DNA from 2 places in the Methylacidiphilum caldifontis genome. Region 1 is predicted to be linked to the other one. Evidence: riboswitches for the same ligand, from Rfam matches in the RefSeq annotation. Region 1 holds a riboswitch; the other holds the start of a gene.
What was found. A riboswitch is a leader RNA that binds a small molecule or an ion and turns the genes downstream of it on or off. The one in region 1 is predicted to bind fluoride.

Region 1 (18,546 bases):
CTGATCGGCTCTACTTTTACCACTATGGCTACCCATGGGACAGACCAGGACATTGTCCAGCGACTACTCACGGCAAAAAATTATCAGAAAAGTCGACTTTCTTTGATTCTCTCAGGGCTAGCCGATATCCCGATCGGTTTTTTATTTCTCAGTATCGGTCTTCTATTATCCTTCTATTACTCGGTTTATACCGATCCCGCCCTTCCAACCAAGCCAAATGAAGTTTTCCCTTATTTCATCATTAGCCAACTGCCCTCTGGCATAAGAGGAATGGTTGTAGCTGCAATCTTTGCAACAGCTACGGGTTCACTCAGTGCCGCTCTAAACGCCCTGGCTACTTCCTTTTGCCAAGACTGGCTTACCCCTTCTTTTGAACGACTCGTCGATGAGAAAAAAAAGGTTTCTAAGTTAAGAGGAGCTACCCTTCTTTTTGCCTTGCTTACTTCAACTATAGGAGTGGCCACCGCCCTTTATACCGTTTACTTTCCTTCCGCAAGAATTCTACCAATAATCCTTGGCATCATTGGTTTTAGCTATGGCCCCCTTCTAGGTGTTTTTCTTTTAGGCTTGCTCACCCGTCATAGGGGGACAGACCGAGGAAATGTTTTAGCCATGATCGTAGGATTTTGTGTCGTTCTTCTACTGAGCAAAATTCCAAATTCTACATCATATTTTCATGAAAAAAATAACAGCTTATTTTCTCTCGAATGGCTTCCTCACGTCGCCTACCCATGGAGGATATTCATCGGATCGGTAGCAACATTCTCTATTGGTATACTTTTCCGGAACAAAACCGCTTTCTCACAAAAGGCAAAACCCAGTTAAGATTTTTTGTATAAGGCAAAAGCTTCTTCAACAGAAACCCCATCAAAGGTGATGGCCGAGATGGCATTACAAAAAGCGATCGCTTCAGCTAAAGGTTTCTGGTGAATGTTTCTTCCCGTAGCGTTTCCAGATGTCCCACCAACATGAATCTGGCCGTGAAGCTGGGTAAGAAAATCCTTTACTCCTACTTCCTTACCCCCAGCACAGATTAACCGAGTTCTTCCAGCAGCAGCTACAGCTTCCTTTAAAGCGACATGGGGATCTCCATCTTTGACTCGAGGTGGATTAACCTTTACGAAATCAGCTCCAAGACAGGCAGCAAGACCAGCAGCTCCTGCTATAAGATGAGGATCGGTTTCATTGATCACTGCTTTTCCCCTTGGGTATGCCCAAATGATCACTAACAGTCCTCGCTGGTGAGCTTCAAAAACAAGACGCGCAGCTTCCTTCAACATTTGTGGTTCAAATTCGCTCCCCGGATAAATGGTGTAACCGACCCCCACGATGGGAATGGACTTGGCCTGCAGGAAATAATCGAGCTGTTCGAAATCTAACCATAGAAGACTCAACGGATCTCTTTGCGACGTTTTAACCAGATGAGTTTTACTGTTTAGCTTAACCACATAACGGATATTAGAATAATCCATGGCATAACGAGCAATGAGCCCAAGTTGAGTAGCAAAAGCCCCAATACGAGCATGGCTTGCTATTTTAAACAAATGTTCAGGATTAGCATCATCGGCAGCTATACCTTCCCCGTAAAAATCATCGTTAAGATGCTCAACTTTCTGGTCTCCCGCCATGAGCATAAGCCTGCCAGAGCCCTGGGTCACTTCAAAAAAAACTCTCTTATAATCGTCTCTTTTCGACTGCGGCACATCCAGGGGAACTTTTATCTGATCTAAGCTTATCATGACAATCCTCCTTTTAATAAAAAAATAAACAGTCAACTCCCCTCAAATGTTTCCATTGTTATTGATGCAAAGAGAAAAAAGTAGAGAAAAGCCAAAAGGAAAGAACAACCCTTAACGGATGATTCCTCTTTCTGAGCCCTTGATGAATTCGATTATCGCAGCAAGATCCTGGGTGTTTTCTGCTTGTTTTTCTAAAACCTCGACAGCCTGTGCTGTATTTAATCCTTCATCCAACAGCTGCTTTAAAGCAAACTTAAGCGTTTTGATCGTTTCTTCGGGAAAATGGTTTCTTTTCAAACCGACAAAATTAAGCGAACGAAGCCGAGCGGGATTGCCATCGACCAATCCAAAGGGTATCACATCCTGGACAATCTTCGAGCAGCCTCCAATCATGGCATGTTTTCCTATTCGACAGAACTGATGAACTGCAGAAAGCCCTCCAATTGTAACGTAATCTCCAACGATAACATGCCCAGCCAGTGTAGCGTTGTTGGAAAATACGCAACGATTTCCAATACGACAATCATGAGCAACATGAGTATAGGCCAAAAACACATTAAAAGAACCAATTTCGGTACTTTGCCCTCTGAAAGTCGATCGATGCACCGTTGAAAACTCCCGGAAGACGTTGCCTGTGCCAATCTTAAGATAAGTGGGCTCTCCCTGATATTTAAGATCCTGAGATCTTTCACCAATCACACAAAATGAATAAAACTCATTCTCCGGACCTATTTCGATCGGTCCTTTTAAAACGGCATGGGGGTGGATTACACAAAAATCCCCCACTTTAACCCCTTCTCCAATATAGGCATAAGGGCCTATTTCCACCCCACTACCTATTTGCGCTTTTGGGCTTACAATCGCTGTAGGATGAATCGAAGTCTGCATTTTAAAAGCCCATTGGAGATATTATCTTCTTTATAGAGCTTACGGCAAGTATAACAACTCAATGTTCTTGCCAATCTCCTCTATTCGGAGGATAGAGTCTTAACCATCGATGAGGGCAAAGAGCAGCTCTCCCTCGCAAACCGTTTCTTTGTTGACGTAACATTTCCCAAAGGCTTTCCCAATTTTTCCCCTGGCTTTGGTCATTTCCACTTCAATAATCAACGTATCTCCAGGCATAACCGGCTTACGAAACTTTACTTTGTCAGCACTCATAAAATAGCCGAGTTTCCCAGCATTGCCCGCTTTCCGTAGCAAAAGAATACTGGCTAACTGTGCCATGGCTTCAATTTGAAGCACTCCGGGCATTATCGGATGTCCTGGAAAATGGCCCTGGAAATAAGCCTCGTTCATCGTTACGGCTTTCTGGCCTATCGCCTTTACGTCATCCTGGAATCCAAGAACCCGATCAAGCATAAGGAAAGGATAACGGTGGGGAAGTATCTTCATCACCTCATTTATATCCAGAGCTCCTTCTCCAACGGGGATATTTTCCACAGGCATTAAGTGAGAAAGGTAATTTTTATAGGCTTTCTGGATCTCCTTGACAAATTTTACATTCAAAAAATGGCTAGGCCTTGCTGCAACCACCCTCGCTTTTAATCTTTTCGGGAACAAGGCAAAATCTCCAATCATATCAAAAATCTTGTGTCTGACAAACTCATTTTCAAACCGCAGGGGTTCTCGACAAAATATCGACTCTCCCCGGATAACTATGGCATTTTCCAAGCTCCCGCCTTTGATTAGCCCCTTTTCGATAAGGGGAAGAAGTTCTTCGTAAAAGACAAATGTTCGTGCAGGGGCGATTTCCGAAACAAAACTTTTAGGGTCGTAAGTCCAGCTAAAATACTGTGTAAAAAGCCCATTATGACTTGAGTGAGTACAACTGATCGAAAAGTTCTGATCAGGCCAGCCAGCAATGTATGCCCCATCTTCTCCTTCCACCCATACCGGTTCTCTCAATTCAAAAAAAGAAACCGGTTTTTCTTGTTCAACCGTTCCTACCCTGGCAATCTCGTTAGCCAGATAGATGCCACTGCCATCTCCAATGGGCGGTTCATTTGCATTCAACTCGATCAGCGCGTTATCAATCCCACACCCTCTCAAAACCGCAAGCACATGTTCGACGGTATGAACCTTGACATTGCCCTCCCCGATCGTTGTGGCTCTTTCTGTTTGCCTAACATTATCCACCGAAGCCACCACCGTGGGTTCATCAGGCAGATCAACTCTTTTAAAGACATAACCGCTATCCGCTTCGGCCGGCTTGATCACTAGCTTTACAGAATTGCCTGTATGCAGTGATTTGCCCTCCATGCTGACTTCATCCCGTATCGTCCTCTGCATTATCACAACTGACCACTCCTTTTTTTGAACTCGTTTCTCATATAAAGATCCAATGTAGCGGTTTTGCAAGCTTCTTCTCTTGTGTTTTTATCTAAAATTATATTTTTTCTTCACCCATGAGCTCTGCTACATTTGTTCAAATTATAAGCTAGGATCTTATTTCTTTTATGTTTACAACGGTTTTTTCTCGGTTCTCATCAAATAATAGAAATAACAAAGAAAAACTGTTTTTTTTTATTTTTTTCCCCCTTTTCTTTTCTCTCTTTTTGATTGTAAGCGGATGCAAGGGCCAGAGAAAAATCCAGCAAGCTCAAAGACCAGATTATCCCTTTTTTGAAGACATGGAAAAATCTTCTTTGCCTGCAGGCAAAAGGGGAGGGCTTTTTATCGAATCGAGTGCGGCTGAACCCTCAACTTTTAACTGGCTTGTCTCGGAAGATGCAACTTCTTCTTCTTTTCTCAACCTGATGTTTGATAGCCTTCTTTCTTACAACCCCATTGATGACAAGGTCATTCCTGGGTTAGCAAAGAGCTGGGAGGTTGAGCCGGATAACAAGACTTTCCGTTTTAAGCTAAGAAAAGGATTAACTTGGAGCGATGGCGTTCCCCTGACCGCTGATGATGTCCTTTTTAGCTTTTCCTGCATCTATGATCCAAGATTTCCCAACCGGAATGCTTACGACTTGTCTGTGGATGGAAAGCCTTTTAAAGTTGAAAAGATTGATGAGCTGACCGTTCAGATTCAAACCCCTGAAATCTTTGCTCCTTTTTTACGTTACATGTCAGGGATGCCCTTGATGCCTAAACATATCCTAGAGCCTTATTACAAGGATGGATCATTACAGAACCAATGGAATATTAGTACGGCGAAAAAAAATCCCCAGTCGATAGTTGTCAGTGGACCTTTTTTGATCCTTTCGTACAACCCTGGAGAGCGAATCGTTTTAACCGCTAATCCTAGGTACTGGAAACGAGCCGATGGAGAAATCCGACTTCCCTACATCGATTATTTGATCGTTAAATTTGTTAAGGATGCCAATGCCAGTTTGATCGCTTTTGCTTCCGGTCAAACAGACATCGAGGGGATAAGCCCTGACAACGTCGCGTGGGTTCAAAAAGGAGAGAAAATTTACCACTATACAGTCTATGATCGAGGTCCTTCTACGGCTTCCTCTTTCTTGTGGTTTAACCAGAACCCGGGAAAAAATAAAAACAATACTCCCTACGTTACTCCCTACAAGTTAAAATGGTTTCAAAACACCCTTTTTCGACAGGCTATTTCTTATGGTATCGACAGGGAAGGAATAATAAGCGGTGTACTCTTTGGCAGGGGTACCCCACTCTGGGGTCCAGAAACCCCTGCAAACGTCAAGTGGTATAACCCCAATGTCAAAAAATATCCCTATAACCCCAGGCTTGCCCTTGAGCTTCTGGAACGCGCAGGCTTTCACAGGGATACTTCGGGTCGGCTTTTCGACCAAGATAAGCATCCGGTTTCATTCACGCTTTTAACAAACCAAGAAAATCCTATACGCACTGCGATGGCTACTGTTTTCAAGGAAAACATGAAACAACTGGGTATCGAAGTAAACTTGCAATTCATCGATTTTGGAACACTGGTGACCAAAATCAGCGACTCCTATGAATATGAAGCTTGTTTGCTCGGACTGACTGGAGGCGGGGATCCTGCCGATGGCATGTCTGTGTTCATGAGCAAAGGAAGGCTTCACCAATGGTATCCTAATCAACCTTATCCGGCTACCCCTTGGGAGGCCGAAATAGATAGGCTTATGATCGAACAGCTAACAACTCTCGATGAAGAAAAGCGCAAACGCTGTTGGTTCAAAGTACAAGAAATCATGAGTGAAGAAGAGCCTTATATCTACCTGGTCACACCAAATACTTATGTGGGACTCAAAAACCGGTGGCGTAATGTGCAAATCCCCCGAATAGGACCTTTGGTTTGGAACATTGAAGAAATATGGACACCCTAATCCCTAAGAAGACTGGTAAACCGATCACCCTTTTTTGTGAAAGTGCAATCGGTCCAGTAAAAATAGTTCTTCTGGAAGGCCTGCCTACTCAACTCAGCCCAGTTGAACCCCTCACCCCAAGGCTTTCTCAACTCATTGCTGAAAGCCAAAGAAAGTTTCCCCTTCTTTACGCTCAACTCTACAAAACTCTTGTTGAAGGAGAGATCTTCGGCCAACAGCTCCGGATAGAAGGGATTTCTAGCTTTTACAAACGGGTACTGGAACGGGTAAAAACCATCCCTAAAGGGACGATCAAAACCTACAGCGAACTTGCCAAAGAGGTTGGCAGCCCACGGGCCGTCCGAGCCGTAGGCTCTGCTCTGGCTAAAAACCCCTTACCTTTACTCATTCCTTGCCATCGAGTTGTGAAAAAAAATGGCTGTATCGGCTCGTTCAGTATGGGAGGTAGGGTAGTAAAAGAAAAACTGCTCGAAAAAGAAGGATTTGTGATAAGCAAAAACCATAAAATTATGTTAGCCAGACAAGATATTTAAGAGATGAACTTTTTTTATGGGCTGCCAACCTCTATCCAACAGCTGGCAGGAAGTTCATTTTGAGGTATATCCGGTAAAGAGACAGGATAGTGAAGAAAATTAACCCTTATACTTTTTGCCCAAGCAACTCTTTTTGCTTTTAGGAAGAGATCCTTAGTGTTCCACCGCTTATAATTGGTTGAAAGAAACAAGGTGGCCTTTTGTTTAGAACAAAGCCCAAAGACTTTTTCAAGCAAAGAGTCCAAATCCCTAACGATTGAAAACTCACCGCTATCTTTCCCGTAAGAAAATGTGGGAGGATCGATAACCACATGATCAAAGATTATCCCTTTTTTGGTGAAAATTTTTAATGCTTCCCGCACGTCCATTGCCCAAAACTTGTGTGCGGCAGGATCAAGTCCGTTCAGTCTAAAATTATCTTTGCCCCATTCGAGACAGCCTTGAGATAAATCCACATTCCAACTCTCAGCTCCGCCAAGTGCAGCACAGAGTCCAAAAGAACAACTAAAAGCAAATAAATTAAGGAGCCTGTCTACTTTCCTCTTTCTTAAAAACATCCTGTTCTGTCTTTGATCCATGAATAAACCGGCTGATCCACCTTGATCAAACCGGATAGAATATAAAAGACCATTTTCCCTACATACAGTACGCATGGGAAGATCACTCCTTCCATGAATAAGATGCAGCCGGTTAGAAAGAGATTTTTCGTTTTTTGCATACCGTTTTTTTAAAAAAACTCTTTTACAGGCAAAGCCCTGTGAGCAACACCAACTTAACAGATCCTCCAACAACCTTTCTTTCTGCTTTTCCTCATTCAATACCAATACGAAATCCTGCCCATACCTTTCTATCCATCCTAAGGGCGAAGAATATACACGGTGTATATCGGTCGCCGACTGCTCGAAAGATTTGATAATTTTTGGATCGATCCACATGCCAGTAGTTTTCAAAGTGTGGGAATGGCTGAAATGAGCTTTTTTGTATATTCATCCTTGGGATGCTTATAAATCTCTTCAGGGATTCCCTCTTCAACGATTTTTCCCTTGTTTAAGACCAAAACATAGTCACTGACATATTCAACCACAGCGAGGTCATGAGAAATGAAAAGATAAGAAAGCTTGAGCTCTTCCTGCAGATCAAGAAGCAAATTAATAATTTGAGCTTGAACAGAAACATCCAGGGCACTCACCGGTTCATCACAGATGATCAATTGGGGATTGACGGCAATGGCCCGGGCGATGCCAATGCGCTGGCGCTGTCCCCCACTAAATTCATGCGGATAGCGAAAAATATGATCAGCTTTAAGGCCAACTTTTTCCAAAAGATCGACAATTTTTTCCCTTTTTTGATTTTTGGTCATTCCGGGAAAATGAATATCCAAAGGTTCCCTGAGTATGGCTTCGATATTTAATCGCGGATTCAACGAATTATGAGGATCCTGGAAAATCATCTGAATTTTTTTCCTGTAGGGACGGAATTGTCTCTGAGAAAGATGATGGATCGGTTCACCCTCAAAAAGAATCGAACCCGCGGTAGGGTCCTGGAGCTTAACAATGGTTCTTCCAATGGTTGTTTTGCCGCTGCCACTTTCTCCCACAAGACCAACGGTTTGCCCCTTTTTAATCTTAAAGGAAACTTCATCAACAGCCTTTACAAACTGCTTTGATTTGCCGAATAGACCCTTGCGCAAGGGGAAATAAACTTTGAGCGCCTCAACAGATAGAAGAGGCAGTGCAGTGGGTTCATTCATGGGTTTATCGAAGAGTCGATTAAAGCATAATCGATTGCACGCAATCTTTTTCCTTTTTCTCCAAGTTTCGGAACACAATCGATCAGAGCTCGAGTATAGGGATGTTCGGGAGAGTAAATGACTTTTTCAGTTGGTCCTTCTTCAACCACCTTTCCCCGAAACATGACAATAACCCGATCGGCAAAGCCTTTAACTATCCCAAAGTTATGGGTAATGAGCAAAATGGACATACCCAACTCCTTCTGAATTTTTGAAAATAATTCGAGGATCTGAGCCTGGATCGTTACATCAAGAGCGGTTGTGGGTTCATCAGCCACAAGAAGTTTAGGTTTACACAGCAGGGCCATGGCGATCATCACTCTTTGTTGCATGCCACCACTTAACTCATGGGGATAACTCTTCCAAACCCTCAGGCAATCTCCAATTCCTACTTTTTTCAGCACGTCTAAGCCAACCGCCCTTTTATCCTTAAGCTGGGGCTGATGGAGCTCGATTGCCTCCATAAGCTGAAAACCAATAGAATAAACCGGATTCAAAGACGTTGAAGGCTCCTGGAAAACATAAGCGATTTCTCCACCACGATATTTCCTCATTTCCTTAAGAGGTAATTTTAAAAGATCGACACCTTCATAGAGAATTTTCCCTTTCTTATAGACCGCAGGTGGACTATCCAAGAGTCTTGTCAAGGCAAGCGCTGTTACCGATTTGCCACTGCCACTTTCTCCGACAATGGCCACCGACTCCTTTTGGCCTATGCTGAAATTCACCCCGGATAGAGCAGCAATTTCGGCTGAAGGAGTTAGAAAATGGACATGAAGGTCTTCTACGTCAAGAAGCATGGTACTATCCTATACAATTCAACTATTATTTACTCCCAGTCTGGTACATGCGAAACTTCGGATCCACAAGATCTCTCAGGACATCACCAAGCATATTAAATGCTATAACTGTTATCAAAATAGCAACTCCTGGAGTTAAAAGCCACCAGAAGTTCAACATAAAGACTTTCATATCCTGTGCCTGTGCTAACATCAATCCCCAGGAAGAGGCAGGTTCCTGGATGCCCAAGCCAAGGAAGCTTAAGGCTGCTTCACCCAGAATATATCCTGGAATAGACAAAGCGGCCGATACCAATAAATAGCTTGCTAGATTGGGAAGCAAATGCTTGAGCAGAATGAGCACCGAAGATTGACCAAGGACAACCGCCGCATCCACAAAAGTCTGAGAACGAAGTGAAAGAACAAGTCCCCTAATAACCCTTGCAAATCCAGACCATCCGATGAAACTCAAGATGATGACAATAAGAAAATAGACTTGTGCTGAGCTAAATTTTACGCCAAATACCCCTCTCAAAGCCAGGAGCAAATACAGGCCAGGAACAGCCATAAGAAATTCAGTAAGCCGCATCATCACGTTATCAAACCATCCTCCATAATATCCTGACAATCCTCCAATCAGAAGCCCCAAGACCAGAGTAATTGTCACACCGATTAATCCGATACTTAAAGAAACCTGCGAGCCATAAACAAGCCTAGAAAAAACATCCCGTCCCGTATTATCACTACCAAGCAGGTAAATCCGATCAGGTTTATCTACCCCAAAAAGATGAATATTGGCGGGGATAATCCCTAAAAATCGATAAGGGTAGCCTCGGACAAACCACTTGATTGGACAGCCGTCTCCAGCAATCTCTTTATAGGTCGCAGAGGTCGGATCGACATTCCTGTAACGAGCAACAACCCATTGCCCATTGTGCCAGTAGATTTTGGTCGGAGGGTGATAAGTTCGCTTTAGGTCCTGGTCAGAGGGCTCATAAGGGGCAAGAAAAGGAGCAAAAAAAGCGATTAAATAAAGCAAAATGAGAAGGCTACAAGAGAGTATTCCAAGAGGATTTCTTAAAATTTCTTTAATAAAAGATCTTTTATCTTTCATGATGAACCACTCGAGGATCGACCCAAGCTAGAAGAATATCAGCAACAAGATTACCCACAATGAGCAGAATGCAACTGAAAACAACAGATCCAAGGACAACAAATTGGTCTTGTTTCATTAAAGCTGAATAGATAAGTTGACCAATTCCAGGATAATTCATGATATTTTCGACCAGAAGTGACCCACTCAAGAGCCCCGCAATCACATAACCAAAGGTGCTAATCAAAGGATTTACGGCATTACGAAATACATGCCTAAACATAACGAGGCTCTCGGGTAGTCCTTTAGCTCTGGCCGTCAATACATATTCAGCACGGATCGCATCCAAAAAACTGCCTCTCATGATCTTCATCATGTTCGCTATGCCACCCACACTCAAAACGAAGGTAGGAAGTATAAGGTGATATACGATATCTATCGCTTTATCCAAAGGAGAAAGAAAAGGATATTCTATGGATGTCAATCCTCCAATGGGGAACCAACCTGTTCTCGCAGCAAAATAGACAGCCAGGAGTGCAAGAAAAAATTCCGGGAAAGAGATAGAAATATAAGCAAAAAAAGAACTCAGACGGTCTATAAAAGAGTCTTTATAAATAGCCGCTAAAACCCCCAGTGGAAGAGCAATACACCAGGCGATAGCCAGAGAAGAAAGGTTTAATAACAAGGTGGCTTGAACCCTTTGTAAGAGCAACTCAATGACAGACATTTTGTAAGTCCAAGAGTAGCCGAAATCTCCATGGAGGACATTGGTTAGCCAGAGAAAATAGCGTTCATACCAGGGTTTATCAAGGCCAAATTTTTTTTCCAGAGCAGCAATCATCTCTGGACTGATATCTCTTTCGGCTTTTAGGGGAGTCAAATAATTAGTTTGAGTCAATGACATTAAGAAAAAGACCATGAAGGTCACCCCAAGTAAAAGTGGGATAAGAGCTAAAAGCCTGCGAATAATAAACGCTATCATAGCTAAGTTACAAATAGACGTACTTTAGGGCGGTCACAAACCGCCGCTTGAAGATAAATAGTTAAAGGTTATGATAAAAAAAACTCTTGCATAATTAGAAAACAAACTCAATGTACAAGAAATTATCTTATCTCTTTATAATTGCATTAGTTCTTATCCTAGGTGTTTTTGTGGCATTTATTTCTATCGTCAATTTTTATCTTTCAAGTCAAGGATTTCGAGATTTTCTTTCAGAAAAAATCACCCGCGTAATCCAGGTGGATGGAAAATTCAGCCCTATCCATATTCAAGGCAATGCGCTCTCTGCCGAAAAATACCTGGGTTATGGAGAACCATCCAGCCCGATCAAACAGATCGACGCCACTTCAATCGAATGCCAACTGCTCTTGCGCAAGATCTTTTCTCGACTAATCTACATCAAACAACTTAAAGTTGATCACCTGCGGGTCGATTTCAAAAAACAGGACTTCCAACATCCCAACTCTTCCATCTCCGCCACTCCTTCCTCAAACCCTGTTGAGAAGAGGCCATTAAAAGAATCCATTCTGACTCAGTTTATTCCTACAAAGGTCGAATTAGGACAAATAACGATTAAGAGCAGCACCGTGAGCTGGCCACAAGATATTGCCGGAGGAGGAAAGCTAGAAAACAGCAGTTTTGAGCTGAATAAATCTGAAGGCACCGACATGTGGATAGGTCAGGGATCGGGAGGAAATCTTTACATGGGATCCTATCCGCCTTTCAAACTCAAAGAACTTTTATTTAAACTCTTCTCTGATCATTGTTATATCCAAAGGCTAGTCCTTCTTCATGACCTGCACGGCCAAGTAGAAATAAGTGGGGAATGGAGTTGGAAAAATAGAGAAAAAAACATCGAAATCAATTTAACTGCTCTTCCTCTTCCCCTATTCATCCCTCCGTCTTGGAAAGGTAAAATAAACGGCAATATTTATGGAAAAACTTTTTTAACTCAAAGCAAAGCTTCAGAAACTTCCTTGGAAGGAACCATTCATTTAGAAAATGGAGTTATTGGAGACCTACCTTTGTTTGCTTCTTTAGCCCTATTTGGGACGAAAGAGAGTGTTCCTCTTGACTTAGCCAAAGCTAATCTTTATGTGACCAAAAACAAAACGCAATTAAACCACATCGAATTGGAAGCAAAAGGCAAAATAAAATTGGAAGGGCAGATAGAAATAGATGGAGATCAAATTCGAGGCGAGCTTTTAACGGGGATCAATCCTGAACAACTCAAACTGATACCCGGGGCGAAACAGAAAGTTTTCGTCCAGGAAAAAGAAGGTTACCAATGGACAACCGTCAATATTACAGGTTCTGTTGAAGATCCCAAAGAAGATCTTACACCAAGGATAACCGCCGCTGCTACTTCGACTTTGAAAGAAAACGCGGGACAAATCCTTCAATCAGCTCTGGATTTTTTAAAAAAAATTCAGAACCAGAAGCCTTCTTCCCAATAAAATATATGTTTTTTAGCTCAACTACGATCTATTTGCGAGTCATATATCCCCAGTTTCTTAGAAAATATTTTCCAGCAGGATATTTGAAAGCCAAAACAAGACGATAGGGAAAATAACAAAGCTTATTTATTTTTTTCACCTACGATTTGCCATAAGGGGCCCTTTTTTCCTTCAACGACAATCTTATGTTTTATGGTCAACTTATTCCAACTTACTATCGCAACGACAGCCATGAAAATAAGCAATATTAAAATATCGAAGAATCGTAGAATGAATTTGTTCATATGCTTCCTACAGGCTTTACTCAAAAGAGGGACAAAGATGCAACTTGGAAATAGCCTGCATGAATAGATTTATTTATTATATGATGACAGAGGTTTTTTTGGATGTCAAATCTGCAGTACGAGAGAAAGCCTTAAGAGCCCTTGTCAGCCGCCTCACGTTTTTTTCTTTGATCTTCTTTTGCATTTCCTTTACATTATTAGCTTTTATTAAAAGGACCTTGCAGCTTGGATAAGCTGCAATAGGAGAGCCCAAAAAGAAAGAACAATGGAGCAGGCTTTTCGATCCCCTAGCCTCCTCCCTCAGAGAACCTAAAAATGCAACCCGAATACGATTTAGCTGCCCTTAAATCCTTTTTCAAGGAGAACAGTTCTTTTGTCATACTTTCCCATTGCAGGCCAGATGGCGATGCCTATGGTTCGGCAATCGGCTTGGGACTAATCCTAAAAGATCTTGGCAAGAAAGTGGTTGTCCATATCGAAGAAGGGCTTCAAGAACATTTCAGGTTTTTACCCGGCTCCTCGATACTCCAAACGCCTCCCCCACAAGCCCCTGATCCCTGCGCTAAAATCATTCTTGTGGATTGTTCTAATGCCAATAGACCTGGATCTTATTTTGAATCATGGAGCCGGAAAGTCGATCTCAATTTCGATCATCACATCGATAACACCCTTTTTGCGACCCTTAACGTGGTTGATCCTCAGGCATCTTCTACGAGTGAGGTGATTTTTAGATGCATAGAGAAACTTTCTCTTCCCTGCTCAAAGGAAGCAGCTTCCAATTTTTATGTCGGGCTACTGACCGATACCAATGCTTTTTGTTTCCGATCTTTTCCTCCTGAAACTTTTGAACTCGCTGCAAAACTTGTCCGGTTGGGAGCTGATCCAGAACAGTTATCCGTCTTTTCTTTTAGAAATTATCCTCTTTCCCGGTTTTATTTGCTCAGGGAAGTCTTGAATCAAACCCAGTTTGTCGAACAATCTCAAATCGCCTTTTACATTTTAACTCAGGATATGTACCAAAGAACGGGTTCAGTACCCGGAGAGTCCGAAAATTTTCTTTATTATCTTCAAATGGTTAAGTCGGTTATCGTTGCGTTCATGCTTGAAGAACTTTCCCCAGTACTTACTCGATTAAGCTTACGTTCTTCCAAGAATTTTGATGTTCGTCAAGTCGCCTCAAAATTTGGAGGAGGAGGACACAAACAAGCTGCAGGAGCACGTTTGAAGCTTGGGCTAGAGGAAGCCAAGAGAGCTGTTTTATCTGAAATCAAGGCTTTATTGCGCTAAACGATTACAATTATACGGACGATGTTTTCAAGAGAGGGATATGGATATCGATGGTGTTCTATTGATAGACAAGCCTAAGGGATTCACTTCCCATGATGTTGTGGATTTTGTGAGAAAAAAATTCAAAATTAGAAAAGTTGGCCATTGCGGTACTCTAGACCCTATAGCCACTGGACTCCTTGTGCTTGTTTTAGGAAAGGCTACAAAAATTCAAGAATTGCTTATGTCTGAAGATAAGCGCTACGAAGGGTTGTTGCGACTTGGACAAACGACTTCAACCCAAGATTCTGATGGGCAGATTATTGAAGAAAAACCGGTACCTTTTTTTACTTTGGAAGAAATCCAGAAAGTTTTTGATCGGTATGTCGGAGATATCTACCAACTTCCTCCAATGTTCTCTGCGATTAAAAGCCATGGTGTTCCTCTGTATAAACTTGCCAGGCAAGGAAAAGAGGTCGAAAGAACACCCCGGCTCGTTCACGTCTACAGCTATACGATTAAAAAATGGGATCCCCCTTTCATCGATTTTGAGGTCTTTTGCGGAAAAGGGTTCTATGTCCGCACTTATTGTCATGACATTGGACAGGACTTGGGTTGCGGTGGACACCTTTTTTCTCTAGTCCGTCTCCAATCTGGAAATTTCAAGTTGAACCAGGCTCTTTCTTTTGATTTCCTAAAGTCTTTGAAAAGCCCCGAAGAACTTTTAAACCATGTGCTTTCCCTTCCCGAGGTCTCCAGAATCCGTCGGCAATGAGAAAGACGTTCCTTTCTTTGGAAATGATCTCAAGGAAAACGTCCTGTCCTTCTTTGCCCTTAGAGAAAATGTCCAAATAGAAAATATAGCCATAGGCGTATTCGATGGCTTGCATTTAGGTCACCAAAAGATTCTGCAGACCCTACTTTCCCAAGGAAATTCCGAAAACTGCCTTGTTCTGAGTTTCGATCCCCATCCTCTGGTTATCATATCCCCTGAACAGGCTCCTCCAATGCTTATTTCTCTAGCCCAGAAAAAAAACCTCCTCCATTTATATGGTATTAGCCATGTTCTTTTCATCCAGTTCGATCAAAGATTTAGACAGCTTACAGCGGAAGCCTTTTTGACTGGACTAAAGCAAATTTTCCCAAGATTAAAAACCATTGTCGTGGGTGAAGATTTTAGGTTCGGCTGGCATGCCGAAGGTAATGTGAATTTTTTAAAGGAAATGGGTAAAAAACTTAAGTTCGAAACCCTTGTCGTTCCACCTCTAACCTTTAATGGGGAACCGATCGCCAGTACAAGAATAAGGAAGGCTATAATAGAAAGAAATTTCGGACTGGCTTCTGAACTTATTGGTCGGAGCTATAGAATTGAAGGTGTTGTCACGACAGGTCAAGGCGCTGGTAAAGAAATAGGTTTTCCGACAGCCAATCTCAAGGACGTCGTTCAGCTTCTGCCTCCTTCTGGAGTATATGGCTGCCAGGTCGAATACAAAAAAGAAATTTTTCTTGGAGTAGTCAACCATGGCCGCAGACCTACCATTCAGGAGGAAGGGAAACTCGTCATCGAAGTCCATCTGCTTAACTTTAAGGGAAATCTTTATGGTGAAAAGCTTTCCCTCTTTAATTTTCTGTTCTTAAGAGAAGAAAAAAAATTTGACTCCTTATATGCCCTAAAATCGCAGATAGAAAAAGATATTCAAAGGACAAAAGAATTTTTCCTTCCAAAATTCCCTCAATAAATCGAAAAGAGCTTTGGCCGCAATCAAGGTTATGATAAAAACCTTTAGCCCTTCGATGCTTCACTTCACAAAAATCCCCTCACTGCTGTTTTGGATACGACTCTCAAAAATGATCATCCTTCTATTTTTTTCTTTCTATTTTCTTTTGATTGCCCTCAACAACATTCTGGATTACCAAGCCAATTTTCAATTTGTCCAACACATCTTGCTCATGGATTCGATTGACAAAGTCTCTCCTCTCCACAGTCGAGCCTGGAAATCACCAAACTTTCACGGTTTTGTATACACCCTCCTCATCGGGTGGGAGGCCATTTGTGGACTGGTCCTTTTTTTGGGTACAGCGGCTCTTTTTAAAAACCTGTTTCGATCTAAAGAAGAATTTCAACAGGCTAAGCGGTGCGGATCGATAGGTCTTTTTTTAGGTCTTTGCGGATGGCTCTTTTTTTTCATTCTCGGAGGGGGTGAATGGTTCCAGATGTGGCGAAGCACATCATTCAATGCTTTGCCTCAAGCTTTTAGAATGGCTATTTTAATCCTCCTTTTCCTTTCTTTTTTCATTCAAACTGAACCTGAATAATACCCCTTAAGTTCTGCGACCATAAAAAGAAAGCTTATTTTCCGTTTCGTTGTGGCTCCGTCTTCCACAAGGTTTTCGTTCTAGCTAAGTTTAATAATAAAAAGCTGTGCTTCTATAGCTGATGCTACGAGTGCACAGCAGATTAAATTTTTTTTACAAAATATTTTGACAACTTTTTTTAAAAGGAATACTCGAAACTGAAAAAGAATACCTGGCAATGGAGTTTGCCAGCCCTCGGTTCCGAAGTGTTTGGGCAAACCCCTTTTCTTTCATGAAAAGGTGATAACTCCTACTTCATTAACTTGGGCTGCAAACAAATGAATTCAGGTCGAAAGGCAAAGGGGAAAAAAGAAAAAGGACTTTTCGGTTTAAATAAGCCTTTGGCTTCTTTTAGCCTTCCTTTGCTTTCGGTTATACAATGGGCAATATTGTTTGTTTTTGTTAGCTGTTCGGTTGGTCCTGACTATAAACCCCCTAAAGTCGACATTCCCAAAAATTGGAAATGGGGAGAGCCAAAGCCTAACCCCAACCCTTCCCCAAGCCAGGGAAAGCCAAAGCCAGCAGTCAACAAAGAAGCAAATAAAGGAAATGGTCTTCAAAGTGAAGAAAACATAAAAAAAGCGATTGAAGAAGCGAAGAAAAACCCGGGAAAATGGAAAGTCGCTGAACCAAAAGATTTCATCAAAAAAGGAGAGTGGTGGAAAATCTTCAACGATCCGGTTCTTAACCAACTTGAAGCTGAAGCCGAAGTGGCTAACCAACAGATCAAGATGGCGATGGCCAACGTCGTCGAAGCCCGTGCGGGGGTGGGAGCAGCCTTAAGTGCTTTTTTCCCCCATACCAATTTCACTCCAAGCTACCAGCGTTGGAAACTCAAGACTCATCTTCCCTGGCTCCCTTTCATTTTACCTGAACCCATCTATTCCACAGTTCCCCTACCCGGTATACCCGCTGGCTCGATCATTGGAACAACCCACTATTATGGATTTCAGCCTACCCTGAATATGTGGCAAGTATATCTTAATTCAAACTGGGAACTGGATATATGGGGAAAACTAAGGAGGCAACTGGAAGCGGCAAAGGCCGAAGCTCAAGCTTCTCAAGCCGAACTAGAAGGCATGAAACTAACGATTCATGCCGACGTAGCCCAGGCTTATTACCTATTGCGTTACATCGATAGCCAACTTGAGGTAATGGAACGGATGATCCATGTCTACGAAGACAACCTGAAAAGGGTAGAAATTCGCTATAAAAGCGGTCTATCTAACGAGTTGGACCTAGCAAGGGCAAAAACCGATCTTTCACGGATAAAGGCCCAGTATATTGCTCTGGAAAGCCATAGGGCAAAAGTGGAAAATTCGATTGCCAGGCTCCTTGGTCAGCCCGCCTCAACCTTCCATTTTCCCCGAAAGCCCTTAAAAGAAGAACCTCCTGATATCCCCACAAGCCTACCTTCAGAAATTTTAGAGCAAAGACCAGACATATCTCAAGCTGAAAGGGAAATGGCTGCAACCAATGCGATGATCGGAGTAGCCTATGCGGCCTATTTTCCATCCGTCAATCTCAATGCCTACTTTGGATTTTTCAACACCGATTTTGGCCAGCTCTTTACTTGGCCTTCCAATTCATGGATATATGGCCCTTTGATTGATCTTCCTCTTTTTGAGGGCGGTAGACTATTGGCCAACTTGATGCAGGCTCGTGCTGCATATGAAAAAGCGGTAGCTTCCTACCGAGAGACCGTTCTTTCTGCGTTTGAAGAAGTGGAAAATGCTTTGATCGGTGTGCGGTTGTTGGAAGAAGAACAAAAAGTCGAGGATGAGGTTGTCGCTTCAGCTAAAAAACAATATGAGCTAGCTTTCGATCGGTTTCAAAGAGGACTTTCTCATTACATTGAAGTTGATACCACCGAAACGGTTTGGCTCAACGCCATTCTTACAGACATTGCATTGCGAGGTGAAAGATTTATTGTCCGCATCGCCCTTATACGTGCATTTGGTGGAG
Region 2 (9,709 bases), 1.1 Mb from region 1:
TTCTGTATGTAAGAGTCCCAACTTTCAACAATTTCTTGTATTCTTTTGCCAGAAAGAAAACCTCGTCGAATCTCATCGGTGCCACAAAATCTATCGAAAAATTCCATTTGATCTGCATTGAGAGAAGCCAAAGGTTCCTGGTTTAACTCCATCATTAATTCCTGGAGTAAATGAAGTCCTATTTCCACAAGTTTTACCTTAGAAAAATCTTGTATATGTATCTGGCATCCTCCAAGCATTCTATCCCGGAACTTTCCGAAAAAAGACCAATAGAAAATAGGTCTGAAATAACAAAAGGGAATCTTTCTTTTGTTCATCTGGCGAGAAAAAAAATAAGGATCGATTCGAGAAGCTCCTATGAATTTGTAGGGAAAGGCTGTTCCTATTCCATTGTCGATTTCAGGGCTTATTCCTAAAAAAGAACTGATTGAAAAGTAAAAAGGACTTTCTTCGTTTGGCAAATAAGGAGAAGGTGGATACCAACTAAGCCCCGTATCCTTCCACAGCATCGATCTATCCCATCCTTTCATGGGCACAACCGTAAGCTTGGGTTTTTTAAAAATCCAGTTTTCTCCATTGATCATTACAGCAATTTCACAAGGAGTCATCCCATGAATATACGGAATATCCCATTCGCTATAAAAAGATCGGAAATGGTTATCAAAAGGCATTCCTTCAACACGTTCTCCACCAAGAGGATTAGGCCGATCCAGAACAAAGAATTCCTTGCCATTTTCGGCTGCAGCTTCCATGGCAAGGCCCATTGTACTCAAAAAAGTAAAACTCCTTGAACCTATATCCTGCAAATCAAAAACAAGCACATCAACATTTTGAAGCATCTCAGCTGTCGGCTTGAGGTCATCGCCAATCAAAGGATACACAGGAAGGTTGGTTTGAGAATCCACATAAGAACCATTTTTCTTCATGGGTTCTAAACCATATAGACCGTATTCTGGAGTAAACAAAGCCACAAGTTTTACTTGTGGAGAATGAAAAAATAAGTCTATAGTAGAAATTCCATTTTTATTGACAGCTGAACGATTTGTAATTAAACCAATTCTTTTTGCTTCCAATCCATGAAAATGATTTTCTACAAGCACATCAATACCCAAATCGATGACTACAGCTTGCAAATCACCCAGATAAATGGAAAGTATAATAAGGAAAGGACAAAAGATCGCTAACAAAGTTCTCATAAAAATGCATTATTGGTTATTTTTAATGAACAGTGTTTCAATTTCATAAAGATTTTTCCTCATGAATCCTACTTTAGATAAACTCTATCTTTTTCTTCTTCTTATTCCCCTTATCACGATCCATGAGTTTGCACATGCTCTAGTTGCAACTTTAATGGGAGACAACACACCTAAAGATGAAGGTCGTTTGACCTTCAATCCTCTTGTTCACATGGATCTTTTTGGGACTTTAATCATTCCTGCCATTAACATTTTTGTTCTTCCTGGAGGATTCGGTTTTTTCGCTTGGGGTAGACCCGTGCCTATCGATCCACATCGATTAAAAAATCCTAGGATTCAAGGTATTCTGATCGCTCTTGCTGGTCCCCTAGCCAATATCATCACCGCTTTTTTACTCCTTGTCCTTGCCAAACTGATCATTCCTCATGATCATAAACTGGGTGAACTTTTCGCCACTTTTGTACTCGCTTCTATTTTTCTTTCCGTTTTTCATCTTCTTCCGATTATGCCTTTTGACGGTTGGACCGTACTCAAAAATATTTTTAGAATCAGTGACCAATGGGAACGTCAAATGGGCCTTTTTTGGTTTATAGCCATTATCGTGTTTCTCAATCTCCCTCCTGTTTATCATTTTTTAGAGTCTTCAGCCTATCATTTGTTTATAATATTGAACCAACTTTCTGGCTCACCCTTAAGCCGATAAACCTAAATTTTGATTTGCCTTATGCCTATATTCAGTAAAGAACAAATTTTAAATCAACTTAAAGAAGTCCGGTATCCTGGATTTAGCAGGGATATCGTTTCATTTGGCCTCGTGAAAGAAATTGAGCTTGCAGAAGGTGAAGTCCGTATTAAACTCGAACTTTCTAGTCCCAATCCTGATATTCCTGGACAACTGGAAAAAGAGATTAAATCAAAACTCTCGAGCTTTGAAGGTATAGGTAATATCCAGGTTTTCATCAAAAGGCCAGAGTCACATCCAACCCCCAAATCTACCTTGATCAGTTCTGACATCAAACACATCATTGCTGTGGCTAGCGGCAAAGGTGGAGTTGGAAAATCAACCGTGGCAGCCAATCTTGCTTGTGCCCTCTACAAAAAAGGACTGGTTGTCGGCCTTTGCGACTGTGATATTTACGGACCAAGTATTTCGATGATGTTCGGAACCACTGAATCCCCTCAAATTACTCCGGATGAAAGGCTTATTCCTGTTGAACAATATGGTCTAAAACTCATGAGTATGGGTTTTCTTTTGGAAGCTGATCAACCTGCTGTTTTAAGAGGCCCCTTGGTTACCCGTTATACCCAAGAGTTTTTAAAAAATGTCGAGTGGGGAAATCTCGATTTTTTAGTTCTCGATTTGCCCCCTGGAACAGGAGACATTCAATTAACTATCGTTCAGACGGTTAGGTTATCAGGAGCGGTTATCGTCACAACCCCCCAAGAAGTAGCTCTTGTGGATGCGAGAAAAGCGGTCAGTATGTTCAAAAAAGTTAACGTTCCTATCTTGGGAATTATTGAAAATATGAGTTATTTTATTTGTCCAACTGATAATAAAAAATATGATCTTTTCGGTTGTGGCGGAGGAAAAAAAGAGGCTGAGAAGCAAAATGTTCCTTTTTTAGGAGAAATTCCCATTGAAGCCGAACTTCGTATATCTTCCGATCATGGGCTGCCTATTGTTCTATCTGAACCGGATAGAAAAACGAGCCAAGTATTTCTTGAAGCTGCACAAAAAATTATTGACTTTTTGAAATAATCTTTTACTCTTTGTGCTCAATATAAATTGCCATTATTTAAATTAATTTTTTTGTGGTATTTTATACTTAGAATAACTCAATAAAGACTTGTGAATTTGCGGAGAGAGGTAATGGAGGAAAACAAAAAAATGGAGTGTATTTCGACGCTACTAAAAAACTCAACCCTTTATCAAGAATTCCTGTTAGAAAGAGAAGAGATCTTAAAACACAAGTGGATTGAAAGCGAGAAAAAGGGCTATGACATTGGTTTTGAAAAAGCTCTACTAGACTGGGTAATTAATCATCGGAGTAAGTGGTTAGCCAGTCGAAGGAAAAATGTAGATTAGAGCTTTGTAAGCCAGTTTTTTGATTCCTTTTTGCTTTCAATTTATCACAAATTTTTGAACTGTTCCTTTAGATTTCAAAGGAACTTTTTTCCCGGTAAAAATTTTAATCTAATAACGATATTCTTGCTCTGCAGCCGGCTCCTAACTCAATAGAATGCAGAGGAAAATTTATGGAAATATTCATCGTTCAATCCGGGAAAAAAGAGGGTCCTTTTTCCATGGAGGAGATCCTCAAGCTTCTAGAAGAAGGAACCATCAATACTCAAACCCTAGCTTGGCATAAAGATCTTAAAGATTGGCAACCCCTTGGGCAATTAATCCAGGAGATTGAGCTTAAAGAATCACCTACTGAGACTGAAAAAAAAGTTCAAGAGGAAAATTCATCAACCCAACAAGAAATTCCTAAAAAGAAGCAAACCGTTGATCCTTTTATCCAGCTGCTAAAGAGCTTGAACCTTATCAAATCTTGGATGGACCAAGAACTGGCTAATTATGGAATAAAAGCAGAACACTCTCAATCTGAGCCTCTGGATCCTCAAGTTTATCTTGAATACCGTTTGGAATTTCCGCATCCAAGATCTCAAGAGATAATCGCTCGTACGGCTGCCCGCTTCCAATTCGTCTACACTCCTTTTCGGCAGTTCGAACAGGAAATAAGGCTTTCTCTATCCATAATGGGTCGAATTAAACGGTTCTGTGTTGTGGATCTTACCCAAGAACATGTTAAGCAAATTGTAAAAACTCTTTTCTTGAAATTTCCAGACCCCTCTTCACCCTTTTCTCTCTGTCATTTTCATCAAAAAAGAGCTTTCTCATGGCAACTGTGGTTAACCCAAAACAAGATTACCCGGTTAAAACCCATTGATACGGTGAACTGGGCTCGGATTCTATGGATAATCGGCCTTCTCTTTATTCCCTATTATGGGATTGGTATTCTTATTTTATTGTCGGGATGGTTTCTTTACCAATCAGCTTTTCATAATGGACATTATGTCATTCGATCTGCTTGGCCTTCTCTTCCCCCTTTAGTCCCCCATGCCCTTATTTTGCGTAGCTTGGTTCTCAAAGGCAAAGCGGCTGAATTGACTCAAATAAAAGAACGACTAGAAAAAGATTATTCTCAAAACTTATCTCTAAATGTTGAATCATTACCTGCAGATTATAATCTTTTCATAGATAATAAGAACAGAGTCTATTTCAAAATGGATCAAACATTTGGATTTATCGAGCTTGCAGTCGAAAAGGAAGATCTACGAATCACAACCGCTGCCTACGAAAACCATGGAGTATGGACAGAAAAAACATCTGGCTATGGAAAGGATCTCCTCACCGATTCTTTGTGTGTTCTTGTTGAACCCAAGGTAGGCAAAACGGTTGATCTGCAGAAATCAGCTCTAGAAGCATATACTCTTGCCCAGGGCCTTTATAGCCATGTTGTGCAAACAATCGAAAAATTGTATGAAAGACCTATTTTATCCCTCGATTTACACCAGGATCTGGATTTCCAAAAATGCGAAATTAATAAAGAAAAATCGTTTTTGGAGTTCCTGAAGTCTACCTTAAAGTGGATGTTTCCCTTCTAAAAGAAAGAATTAAATTAAAGAAAACTCCCTAAAATCTGCTTTCTTGTAAAAAGCCTTACCCTTTTTCTTCTACTTTAATAAAGCGGTCGAAAATACGATTAATCCTCCTATTGCTAAAGAGATCGCTAAATACCATACCGTTTTCCTTTTCAACAAAGCGGAAACAGAAGACAATGCAATTCCAACCTGGACAAGAATACCCGCCATTCTAAAAATATGGTGCTTGTGATAATACCGTTCGCTTTCTTTTAGCCTTGCCGTTACCTGTTCTTCAAGAAGCTTGGCTTTTTGTTCAATATCCATCTTCTCTTTCCGGTATCTTTCAATTTCTTGTTCGAACTCAGGCTTTGGATTGATAGTATTAGCGATGCGATAACCCGCTTCTCTCATCGACTTAGCCTGAAAAAAATTCCACATATCTGTGGCTTTATCTTGAAAAAGAATCGCTTCATTACGTAAAATAATGGCTTCTGTAACACTATTTTCCGAGTCGGCTGCAACAATCGTTCCTAACACCGCCATGAGAATAATCGAAAAAGAAACATGATATAGCCATTTTTCCTTTTTCCTCTCTTCCTCAAGTTTTTCTTCAATGATTTCCTTAGCCTTTTCTTCGATTGGATTTTCAGACATATTTTTTGCTTAAATCGATTAATATAATTAATTGTATAAGAAAAAAGATTTACTTATTATTAAGTCTTATTTATTTAACTATAAATATAAATCAAATCTATTCCCCTCCCCAAAATGATCCTTTGTGATTTTCCTATCGCTAACATTCTATGCAATTTTTATATATTCTTATTTGATTTTTGATTTACTTATAGCATAATAATTTCTAATTAATGGAGTTAACTATGAATATTAATGATGTAGTTGCTTTTATTGTTTCCTCTTTTGGTACTCTTGTTGGATTAATTGTTCTTTTCCTTCTGTTTGGAGGATGGATTTTAGCGCTAGTTGGCGCGACTGTCTTCAGTAGTTTTTTTGCCGCAACACCCTCCAAGAGCAAAATAAACGAAAAGGAAAAAGAGCAATTGTCTTTTAAAAAAGAGATCGAATCGGGGCTTCCGGCTAAATAATGCACTTTTTTTTCAAAATCGGTTTGATTCGATAGCATAACAATAGGTTGAAGAAAAGTGGCAAAGCTCATTGTGTGCCCAATTTAACAAGAAGGCCCTTTTCTTTGGCGATAGAAAAAAAGTGCTTAAAAAGAATGAAAGAAAGTCCTAAATAACAAAAGTTCAAAGCGGTTGCCCACAATAAATGATTATAAGCATAAATCCCTTCAAGGCCACTTCTCAACCCTTCAAAAACATGCGTTGCAGGGATAAGAAAAGACAAGGGTTGTATAGAGGAGGGAAGGACATGGAGGGGATAAAAAACAGCTGCAAAAGGTTGGAAAAGAATTGGTATAGCCCAAGCAAGAGACTCTGCAGCTTGCCCCCACCTAAGAAGAAAAGCAATAGTTAAAATTCCACAAGCTGCTCCCATCAAGAAAAGATTGCAAACAAGAGGTAATAAGTAAGTGCCCAGTTGCAGTAGGTTAAAATGGAAAAATAAAGCGGCTATGGTTCCTAAAAGGCCTACGATTAAAAGAGACTTGGTGATGCCCACTAAAATAGTTGCCACAAAAAACTCTCCAATGGTTATGGGACTAACAAAAAGGTTGATCAAATTCTTCGACCATACATCTTCCAAAAAAGATAGTGTAATTCCTAGCTGTGTCCGATAAAGCACATCCCAAAGGATCATCGCACCGATCAAAAATTGAAACGGGCTTGAGAAATTCTTTGGGGAACCCGTGAGATAAAGAGTCAGATATCCCCAAACGAGCAAGTCCATGAGGGGCCAAAAAACAAATTCTAAAACCCGAATCCAGCTTCTCCTGTAAACGTAAGTGTAACGCAAAAAAAGGCCTATAATTCTTTCTCTATTCATTGTCGAAGCGATTTGGATTATTCCCGAACCAACTGAATAAAAAGTTCTTCAAGACTTTTTTGCTTAAATTCTTGAACAATTTCTAGCGGTATTCCCTGGGTAATAATTTTTCCCGATTTCATAAAAATAATCCGGTCACAAAGTCTTTCTACATCTCGCATATTATGAGAGGTGTACACAATAGTGAGTCCAGTTTTCCTTCTCAGTTCAAGCAACAACTCACAGACCTTGTCAGAAATATTGGGATCAAGACCCGCCGTCGGTTCATCTAAAAAGAGCAGTTTTGGATCGTTCAGCAAGGCTTTACATAAGCAGAGCCGAGTTAACTCCCCAGCAGAGAGAAAACCTGTAATTTTGTTTTGCAAGTGATCAATTTCTAATAGATGAAGAAGAGAAAGGATTTTTTCTTCCGGGTTTTTTATCCGATAAAGGCGGGAAAATACTTGAAGATTTTCTTTTACAGTTAGATTTGTAGGTAAGCTAATGTAACCAGAAGCAAAATTGGAAAAAGATAGGATCTCTCTTCTAGATGTAGAAGGAGAGAGACCAAAAATCTGAATGGAACCCGAACTAGGCGTTAAAAGCCCAAGCAACAAATGAATCAATGTTGTTTTTCCCGCCCCGTTGGCCCCCAAAAACCCAACGATTTCAGATTCCATGACTTTAAAGGAAAGCTGATCTACAGCCACAAGTTTGCCAAACACCTTGCGTAAGTTCTTTACTTCTATGGCTACGGCTTGCATACAAAAATGAAAAAAAACCTTTATTTTTAGGGTTGAGAAATATTTTGCCTATTTGGGTAAAGCTTAAGTTTTAATCCAAAACGTCACAGGACCATCGTTAATCAAATATACAGCCATATTCGCTCCAAAATAGCCTTTCTTCACCGCTTTATATCTATTTTCTAACTGCATTGTAAAATAATCGAATAGTTGTTTGCCCACCTCTGCAGGGGCAGCGCGATCAAAACTCGGTCTATTGCCTTTAGCGATTTCACCAGCTAGGGTAAATTCAGGAATAACGAGCAGCTCCCCATTTATGTCAAGAAGAGACCGGTTCATCTTTCCCGTTTCATCTGCAAATATCCTACATTTGAGCACTTTCTCTACGAGAAGATCGCCATTTTTTTCTCTATCCTCCTTTTCAATAGCTAAAAACAGCACAATCCCTTTGCCAATAGAACATGCCTGCTTTTGATCTATTGTGGAAACCGCCGCCTCTTTCACTCTTTGAATCAAGCCGATCATATCCTTAGAAAACTCAATCTACGTGCTTTCTTTTAGTCTTTTTTAATTTAAAAAAATGGAGTTGCTGCTTGACACTTTAAAATTTTATTCTTAAAAAGAAAAGCCGGTAATGGAGTTTACCATCCAGCTCCCTGGAAAACCCTTCTTTATCGAAGTGATAACTCCTACTCTTTTAATTTCCTAAAGCAATTATTAGAAAGAAGGGTTTTAATGGAACACACATGGTTCTTAGCATGTTTTTGGATGGGACTCGCGCTCGTCGCTTCCTTTTTAGCGGTAAAATTTCGAATTTCAGCAGCACTCATCGAAATCATTATCGGCATATTTGGACAATACTTGGCTTTTATCTTTTTTGGAAAAACCGGTCTTAATCCCAAAGAAGGTTGGATTAGTTTTTTAGCTGGATTGGGAGCAATAATGCTAACTTTTATGGCTGGATCTGAACTTGAACCAAGTTCGTTCAGAAAGCAATGGAAAGAGTCTACCCTGATTGGCTTAATTACCTTTTTTGTCCCTTTTTTGTGCTGTGCCCTGTTTGCTCATTTCTTTTTCCATTGGGATTGGAAAGCTTCTCTTCTGGCAGGCATTGCTCTCTCTGCAACCTCTGTAGCTGTTATGTATACTGTTCTTTTAGAATTTGGATTGAACAAAACTAGTTATGGCAAAGGCCTTCTTGTCGCATGTTTTATCAATGATTTAAGTTCTGTCCTTATGCTAGGGTTTCTTTTTGCTCCTTTTGGATGGAAAACGGCGATATTAACGATAAGTATTCTCATATGCTCTATTGGCCTAGCTAAACTTACTCCTTATTTCTTGAAAAAATATGGCAACAAACCTTCTGAATTAGAAACAAAATATCTATTGTTTTTCCTCTTTGGTCTTGGAGGTATTGCTGTTTGGGCAGGTTCTGAAGCGGTATTGCCCGCCTACCTTGTTGGCATGGTTCTGGCCAAATCTGTGGGACAAAACCATGACTTAGTCAAACGTTTACGAACGATTACCCTAGGGATCCTCACTCCCTTTTATTTTATTCGAGCTGGTTCATTCGTCGATTTATCATCCCTAATGAAAAGTCTCATCCCCTTTTTCTTCTTTTTTGCAATTCAACAGCTTGCTAAATTTAGCGGAACATTCCCACTCCTTGTTAAAAGAAAAGGAGTACAACAAGCTGCCTACACAACATTGCTGATGTCAACAGGGCTAACTTTCAATGTGATCTGTTGTCTTTATGGTCTATCGCATGGAATTATCACCCAAAGCCAATATTCAGTTTTAATTCCAGTCATTATCTCTACGGCTATTTTCCCCACTTTAATCGCTAACCGCTTTTTCCTTCCAAAGCAGCTACTGCCCAAAAGTACTTAATGAGAGTACATTAGGTTTTCTATCGACAACCCAAATAAGAAAGGATAATTTAATTTTCTTCTAACATGAAGATGAAATAGCCGGTGTGGCGGAATGGCAGACGCGCCAGACTCAAAATCTGGTCCGGGCAACCGGGTGTGGGTTCGACTCCCTCCACCGGCACGCTTTTTAGGTCTGGCAAGGTAATTGGTTTTTAAGTTTTTTTGGTTCAGTCTTCCTCCCTGAGCATTACTTAAACAAAGCGGACTCTTCTTATAACAAGCTTTTCTTATCCAAATAATGTTTGCGCAA

Region 2: linked by a shared signal. The riboswitch ahead of IT6_RS00070 (cation:proton antiporter) and the one ahead of IT6_RS05280 (efflux transporter outer membrane subunit) in region 1 are both predicted to bind fluoride.

What each region holds. Positions count from the first base shown of each region.
Region 1 is NZ_CP065957.1:1,109,896-1,128,441, forward strand. Features, by position in the region: gene IT6_RS05200 (sodium:solute symporter) at 1-825, shown strand, start outside; gene IT6_RS05205 (beta/alpha barrel domain-containing protein) at 822-1,739, opposite strand; gene lpxA (acyl-ACP--UDP-N-acetylglucosamine O-acyltransferase) at 1,851-2,627, opposite strand; gene IT6_RS05215 (bifunctional UDP-3-O-[3-hydroxymyristoyl] N-acetylglucosamine deacetylase/3-hydroxyacyl-ACP dehydratase) at 2,727-4,031, opposite strand; gene IT6_RS05220 (ABC transporter substrate-binding protein) at 4,373-6,025, shown strand; gene IT6_RS05225 (methylated-DNA--[protein]-cysteine S-methyltransferase) at 6,013-6,558, shown strand; gene IT6_RS05230 (class I SAM-dependent methyltransferase) at 6,573-7,493, opposite strand; gene IT6_RS05235 (ABC transporter ATP-binding protein) at 7,505-8,308, opposite strand; gene IT6_RS05240 (ABC transporter ATP-binding protein) at 8,305-9,147, opposite strand; gene IT6_RS05245 (ABC transporter permease) at 9,173-10,240, opposite strand; gene IT6_RS05250 (ABC transporter permease) at 10,230-11,201, opposite strand; gene IT6_RS05255 (AsmA family protein) at 11,312-12,676, shown strand; gene IT6_RS05260 (DHH family phosphoesterase) at 13,276-14,247, shown strand; gene truB (tRNA pseudouridine(55) synthase TruB) at 14,288-15,001, shown strand; gene IT6_RS05270 (bifunctional riboflavin kinase/FAD synthetase) at 14,958-15,965, shown strand; gene IT6_RS05275 (DUF2165 family protein) at 15,997-16,542, shown strand; fluoride riboswitch at 16,747-16,841, shown strand; gene IT6_RS05280 (efflux transporter outer membrane subunit) at 16,860-18,546, shown strand, end outside.
Region 2 is NZ_CP065957.1:21,884-31,592, reverse strand. Features, by position in the region: gene IT6_RS00120 (exo-beta-N-acetylmuramidase NamZ family protein) at 1-1,196, opposite strand, end outside; gene IT6_RS00115 (site-2 protease family protein) at 1,258-1,899, shown strand; gene IT6_RS00110 (Mrp/NBP35 family ATP-binding protein) at 1,921-2,955, shown strand; gene IT6_RS00105 (hypothetical protein) at 3,067-3,282, shown strand; gene IT6_RS00100 (DUF4339 domain-containing protein) at 3,453-4,865, shown strand; gene IT6_RS00095 (DUF4337 domain-containing protein) at 4,935-5,498, opposite strand; gene IT6_RS00090 (hypothetical protein) at 5,723-5,947, shown strand; gene IT6_RS00085 (ABC transporter permease) at 6,015-6,806, opposite strand; gene IT6_RS00080 (ABC transporter ATP-binding protein) at 6,824-7,510, opposite strand; gene dtd (D-aminoacyl-tRNA deacylase) at 7,613-8,053, opposite strand; fluoride riboswitch at 8,150-8,227, shown strand; gene IT6_RS00070 (cation:proton antiporter) at 8,264-9,418, shown strand; tRNA gene IT6_RS00065 (tRNA-Leu) at 9,498-9,580, shown strand.